3 regions of the Shewanella sp. 10N.286.54.B9 genome follow, and region 3 is predicted to be linked to each of the others. Evidence: predicted binding sites of a transcription regulator. Region 3 holds the regulator's gene; each other region holds the start of a gene.
What was found. The regulator MetJ, encoded in region 3, represses methionine synthesis genes. The targets are predictions, from matches to a motif close to TAGACGTCTAGACGTCTA.
Positions count from the first base shown of each region.

Region 1: a site for MetJ is predicted at 1,236-1,253, ahead of metK (methionine adenosyltransferase). Genes of this name have one in related genera too.
Region 2: a site for MetJ is predicted at 1,085-1,102, ahead of metH (methionine synthase). Genes of this name have one in related genera too.

Region 1 covers NZ_JBFRIY010000065.1:2,918-5,195, reverse strand. The annotation lists gene metK (methionine adenosyltransferase) at 38-1,192, opposite strand; gene tkt (transketolase) at 1,712-2,278, shown strand, end outside.
Region 2 covers NZ_JBFRIY010000070.1:57,747-60,024, reverse strand. The annotation lists gene metH (methionine synthase) at 1-974, opposite strand, end outside; gene AB4135_RS20520 (histidine phosphatase family protein) at 1,217-1,852, shown strand; cobalamin riboswitch at 1,936-2,084, shown strand; gene AB4135_RS20515 (ABC transporter ATP-binding protein) at 2,141-2,278, shown strand, end outside.
Region 3 covers NZ_JBFRIY010000057.1:16,277-18,554, reverse strand. The annotation lists gene AB4135_RS18410 (conjugal transfer protein TraF) at 1-313, shown strand, start outside; gene AB4135_RS18405 (sulfite exporter TauE/SafE family protein) at 340-1,068, opposite strand; gene metJ (met regulon transcriptional regulator MetJ) at 1,336-1,650, opposite strand; gene metB (cystathionine gamma-synthase) at 1,860-2,278, shown strand, end outside.

The DNA.
Region 1 (2,278 bases), on a different contig from region 3:
TTTTAATTGTAAGCTTTGCCGATGTAATCGATGCAGCTTACATACCAGCGTCAGCGCGTAGTGCTTCTGCTTTGTCTGTCGCTTCCCATGGGAACTCGTTACGACCAAAGTGACCATAAGCAGCTGTTGCTTGGTAGATTGGGCGAGCTAGGTTTAACATTTCTGTTAGACCATATGGGCGCAAGTCAAAGTGACGACGTACTAGGTCAATCAATAGCTCTTCAGCCACTTTAGCTGTGCCAAATGTTTCGATGCTGATTGATGTTGGCTCTGCCACACCAATTGCGTAAGACACTTGAATTTCACAGCGGTCAGCAAGACCTGCTGCAACAATGTTCTTAGCTACGTAACGTGCTGCGTATGCTGCACTACGGTCAACTTTTGATGGGTCTTTACCAGAGAAAGCACCGCCGCCATGACGCGCCATGCCGCCGTAGGTATCAACGATGATCTTACGACCTGTTAGACCACAATCGCCTACTGGGCCACCGATAACAAAACGGCCAGTTGGGTTGATGAAGTATTTAGTGTCTTTAGATAACCACTTAGCCGGCAGTACTGGCTTAATGATGCTTTCCATAACACCTTCGATAAGATCTGCTTGAGTCACGTCTTCGCTGTGCTGAGTAGAAAGTACCACAGCATCAATACCAGCAACGCTACCGTCACTGTTATAAGCAAAAGTCACCTGACTTTTCGCATCTGGACGTAACCATGGCAACGTCTTGTCTTTACGCATCTCTGATTGACGCTTAACAAGCTTATGCGAGTAAGTGATAGGCGCAGGCATTAATACGTCAGTTTCGTTGTTGGCATAACCAAACATTAGGCCTTGGTCGCCAGCACCCTGTTCTTTCGGGTCGGCACGGTCAACACCTTGGTTGATGTCAGGAGACTGCTTACCAATCACATTGAGAATTGCGCAAGAGTCAGCGTCAAAGCCCATGTCTGAGTGAGTGTAGCCGATGTCACGTACGGTCTTACGGGTGATCTCTTCGATATCAACCCATGCAGAAGTGGTGACTTCACCGCCAACCATAACCATGCCAGTTTTGACATAAGTTTCGCAGGCTACGCGTGCTTTTGGATCTTGCTCCAAAATTGCGTCGAGTACCGCATCAGAAATCTGATCGGCGATTTTATCTGGATGACCTTCTGAGACCGACTCAGAGGTGAACAAGTGCTTTGCCATGATGGAAAATCTCGTCTTTAAACAATTTGAATGTGTAGAAGTATCTACATCTAGACGGCTATCTTAGTGGAAAACAGCTTGGATGACACCCTTTTCGCTTAATTTTGTGCAGTAATCCACGCTATTAAATCCTTAGTTTATACAAGGATAATGGTTGTGGTTTTTAGTAAGTTACTGAAAAAAATCTTTTTATCTGGTTTGGTATACTCACTTGTTCTGATAAAAAATGATCAAGCAATAGCCATTATTGACGAGTTGGCTGGCGAATATTTTATTTTGGCTACGCTAAATTCATTCGCAACTAAGTTAAGGTGTTGTTAAATATGGCTAGAGTGTCATAGGTAATGAATAATATGTTTCGATAATTTTTCAATCTGAGCGAATTAAATTTGCGTCCTACTGTGTAGTAGGCGAAAATATGGCTCCAAAATTTGCTGTAGAGAAGGGATAAGCAGATTTAAAGTTGCAGCCCTTCACTAGATCTAAGCCTCAATACCTCAACACGACGCAGGAGAGAGCATGTCATCTCGTAAAGAACTCGCTAACGCAATCCGTGCATTAACCATGGATGCCGTTCAAAAAGCCAATTCTGGTCACCCAGGTGCACCAATGGGGATGGCTGACATCGCTGAAGTGCTATGGAATGATTTCCTAAAGCACAACCCAAACAACCCAGAGTGGGTTGATCGTGACCGTTTTATCTTGTCAAACGGCCATGGTTCTATGCTTATATACTCTCTGCTTCACCTTACGGGTTATGCATTGCCAATCGAGGAGTTGCAGAACTTCCGCCAGCTTCACTCTAAAACGCCTGGTCACCCTGAATATGGTTACACACCAGGTGTTGAAACAACCACTGGCCCATTAGGCGCTGGTATCAGTAACGCTGTGGGTATGGCGATTGCTGAAAAGACATTGGCTGCACAGTTCAATCAACCTGGCCATGACATTGTTGATCACTTCACATACTGCTTCTTAGGTGATGGCTGTTTGATGGAAGGGATCTCTCATGAAGCTTGTTCATTAGCGGGTACGTTAGGCCTTGGTAAGTTAGTTGCTTTCTGGGATGACAACGGTATCTCTATT
Region 2 (2,278 bases), on a different contig from region 3:
CAACAGCCGCCAATCACGTTTAAAAAGCCTTCCTCGGCCCACTCTTCGATGATTTCTGCCATTTGTTCAGGTGTTTCGTCGTAACCACCAAATTCATTGGGTAGACCAGCGTTAGGGTGCGCCGAGACAAAACACTCGGATATTTTTGATAACTCTTCTACATATGGGCGCAGCTCTTTTGGCCCTAATGCACAGTTAAGCCCAATGGTTAATGGCTTTACATGGCGCAGTGAGTTGTAAAAGGCTTCAGTCGTTTGCCCGGTAAGTGTTCGGCCTGAGGCATCGGTAATGGTGCCTGAGATCATAATGGGCAGGCGGAAACCTTGAGTGTCGTAGACGGTTTCAATGGCAAATAGTGCCGCTTTTGCATTGAGGGTATCAAAGATGGTCTCAACCATAATGATATCGCTGCCGCCGGCAATAAGCGCATTAATCGACTCAATATAAGCTTCGACAAGCTCATCGAAACTGACGTTACGAAACCCAGGGTCGTTAACATCAGGGCTGATGGAGCAAGTACGGTTGGTTGGACCAAGGACGCCAGCGACATAGCAATGACGGCCCGTTTCTGCTTCAACTTCATTGGCGGCTTGTCGAGCAAGACGGGCACCAGCAAGATTAATTGCAGCTGAGTGCTCCTCCATGTCGTAATCGGCCATCGCGATGCGAGTTGCATTGAAGGTGTTGGTTTCAATGATATCGGAGCCAGCCAGCAGGTAATCTTTATGGATCTGCTTGATCGCTTCTGGCTGAGTGAGCACCAACATGTCGTTGTTACCCTTTACATCACAATGCCAGTTTTTGAACTGCTCACCGCGGAATTGTTGCTCTTCAAATTTGCGATCTTGGATCATGGTGCCCATCGCACCATCAAGTAGTAGGATCCCTTCCTCTAACTTTTTAGTCAGTACTGCTAAAACCTTGTCGGCAGTATCTTGGGTGTGCGGGACTGGGCTCAGGGTATGTGTTGCCATAAAAAATTCCTACCAAATACAGAGTCGCAAAATATAAATTCAGTTACCTTGTCCATTCTTATCAACTAAAAGCTAGCATTACTAGATAAAGCTATTTTTGTTTGGACATTTATACGTATAGACGGCCATAATACGTGAGTCATTAGCGAAAGTGCAAGCCCTAAAACCTGATACTTTTTCATGACGAAAATGTGAAGGTTTACTTGTAAGTATATGATTAATATAATTAGTTGGATTGTTTGGTGAAAAAAACCAAGATAATTTTACTGCGTCATGGTGCCTGTGAAGGTGGCAATGTTTTACGTGGTCATACGGATGTTGTGCTGAGTTTAGCTGGAAAAGAGCAGCTAAATGTGGCTTTTTCGACTCTTAAAAATAGTAAAACCTGTCATTTGGCTAAAAACAGCATGGCGGATCTAGTGGTGAGTTCGCCATTATTGCGCTGCTCAGAGCCAGCTCACGCTTTTGCTATACAGCACAATATTAATTTTGTTGAACAGCCTGGCTTTATGGAACTTAATTTTGGCGATTGGGATGGGCAGCTTTTCACTGAGCTTTATCAGCTATTTGCTGAACGGCTAGATGCTTACTGGGCAAACCCATGGGCCAATTCCCCACCAAACGGCGAAACGATGCAAGCTTTTGAGTCTAGAGTCGATAAGGCTTGGGACGCTCTACTTGAGCAGCATAAAGGTAAGGTTATTTTACTATTAACCCATGGCGGGGTTATTCGGCATTTAATGGCTAAATCACTCGGACTAAAACAGTGCGCAGGGATCTACAGTGCTTTAAAGTTGCCCTATGCTGCGACGGTGGTTATCGATGTATTAGACGACGGTGACCAGCAATACCTAAGCCTTAATTGGGGACTGGAGTAGCGAGTAGTTGATCAAGTGCAATGCCTTATTGGCATTGCGTGATAAACTGCCACATTATTACCTCAACAATGAGGTAAACAACACGATTTTTATTTGAGTTAGGTGCCTAATCGCACAAATTGGGAACCGGTGGCCGAATACGGCTAATGAGTCCGGACTGTACCCGCAACTGTATGGGTGTGAAATAATTTTCGCCCCAAGTCAGATACCAGCCTAACTGAACCATACTGAATAACTTGAGCGGGTGTCTCAAGGGAGTTTATTAGCACATGCTTTGCAGTTTATTGAATGTCTAATCAGGCATCAGAAACAGTCCTTACTGTTAGCGGCTTAGGCTGGAAATTAAATGGCCAGTCCATATTATCAGATATCGAATTTAGCTTAGCTAAAGGGCAGATGCTGGGAATAATCGGCCCCAATGGCGCG
Region 3 (2,278 bases):
GCCATTGGTCACCGCCGGTGTGGCGTATGACTGGAGAAAGCTAACGGTCACCACCGACGTCGACTTGGTTGAGAATAAGAAGTTTAAAGAACTTGATGGTACACAGTATTGGCGCATTGGCGGTGAAGTTAGAGCCTTTGATTGGATGTCGCTACGACTGGGTTACCGTCATGACATGAAAGACTCTACTGCTAACATTTACTCTATTGGTTCTGGTTTTACCATTGGTGAATCTTTCTTCTTAGACTTTACTGGTATGTTTGGCAATGATGAAGCATTAGGTGGAGTATTGCAGACCTCTTATCATTTCTAAAATTGAGGCCGTTATCGGTAATGAGCCTAACTTAACTCAATAATAGACTTAATCGTCAAAATCACTGCACTTAAACTACACAAGACCAGAGTGAAAGTTCTGGTTTTTTGTTTATCAACTTTGCCTACCAGTCTCCCTGCCACCACATAGCCGAGTATAACTGACGGCAGTAACATCAAAGAAACCCACAAATGTTCAAGCTTTAATAGTCCAGCGAACCCTAGAATAGTTAAGGCGATCATAGAACTGAAAATAAAGAATGCTGATAGTGCCGCTCTAAATTGAGCAGCATCTTTACCCGCAAGTAATATCGCCAGTGGCGGTCCACCAATGGCGGCTATATTGCCAAATACACCGGACAAGATCCCTGCCATAAACAATGTAAAACGATTAACAGGCAGACTAAACTTGAGTAGGCTTAAGCCAACCGCCAAGGCCACAATAAAGGCTATAGCAAGCCCCAGAACCGCTTGAGGTGCGGTTAGAATAAGCATCGCACCTAAGGTCCCACCAGGAATACGCCCGAGTAACGCATATTGCAGTCCATTGAACTCAAGTTGTCCCCTTTCTCTAAACAACGTTAATGCAGCGATTGAAAAACCCATCAAAATCACTGGGGCTGGTACAAGAGAGGGCTCGATAATGTAAAGTAGTGGGCTGGCGACCACAGCTAAGCCAAAGCCAATTAAGCTTTGAGTTAATGCACCACAAAATATGATCAGTGAAGCGAGAATCAGTGTGCTTGGATCTAACATCTATTTAGCCCCGTAATGGCTTTAAAACTCACTCAACGAGGCGCAGAGCGAGTAGGAGTGCAATCTTAGTTAAGGCTACTGGTGTAGACTAGATTGCAATGACAACCTTGTGAATTAAGGTATAAGTCGCTATAGCCAAAAAACAGACATTATTAAATCGCTGTCTGCATTGCTTGCAAAACCGTTCAGTAACAATGGATCGGTATTAATAGAGAGCGCTATAAAATCAAAAGAGGACCACCTAAGGTCCTCAATGTCATCACTTGGTTATTCGAGCTCTTCCCACTCGATACCCATTTCATCCATGAGGCGCTTAACTTCTGCAGGCATGCTGTCAGGCTTATCTTTTGAAAGGTCACCATCATTTGGCAGCGGTTGACCTGTGTACGCGTGTAGAAACGCCTCACAGAGTAATTCGCTGTTGGTGGCGTGACGTAAGTTGTTCACTTGGCGGCGTGTACGCTCATCGGTAAGCACTTTGAGTACTTTTAAAGGAATAGAGACAGTAATTTTTTTCACTTGCTCATTCTTTTTTCCGTGTTCAGCATATGGGCTGATATAATCGCCGTTCCACTCAGTCATTGACTCACCTGTAATTTTAAAATGCGGGGCAGATTTTAACCCCTTATGCAGCGCAGTCAAATTATTGCCTCTATTTTATGACAAATGCAAATAGATTTCTAAATGCTTGGACGTCTAAACGGCTAAATTGGTTGACGAGGGTGGATAGCTTAGGTACATTTAGACGTCCAGACATCCCTAATAAGAAAATGTAGACCGAGGAGTAGTACATGACCGAGCGTAAACTAGCCACCGCTGCTGTGCGCCAAGGCATTGAGTCCGATACCCAACATGGTGCAGTTGTACCTCCCATATACCTCTCTACAAATTATTCCTTTGATGGTCACAAAAATCCAAGAGATTTTGATTACAGCCGCTCAGGTAACCCAACTCGCTCCATTCTTGGTGACGCGATTGCTGAACTAGAAAAAGGTTGTACTGGCGTGGTGACATGCACTGGAATGGCGGCAATTACTTTAGCGACAAGTTTGCTTGGTCCTGATGACTTACTAGTGGTGCCTCATGATTGTTATGGTGGCAGTTACCGCTTATTTACCAATCTGGCTAAGAAAGGTCAGTTTAAGCTAGAGGTGGTCGATCAAACTGATGCCGCCGCGTTAGCTAGCGCAATTGCTAAACAACCTAAAAT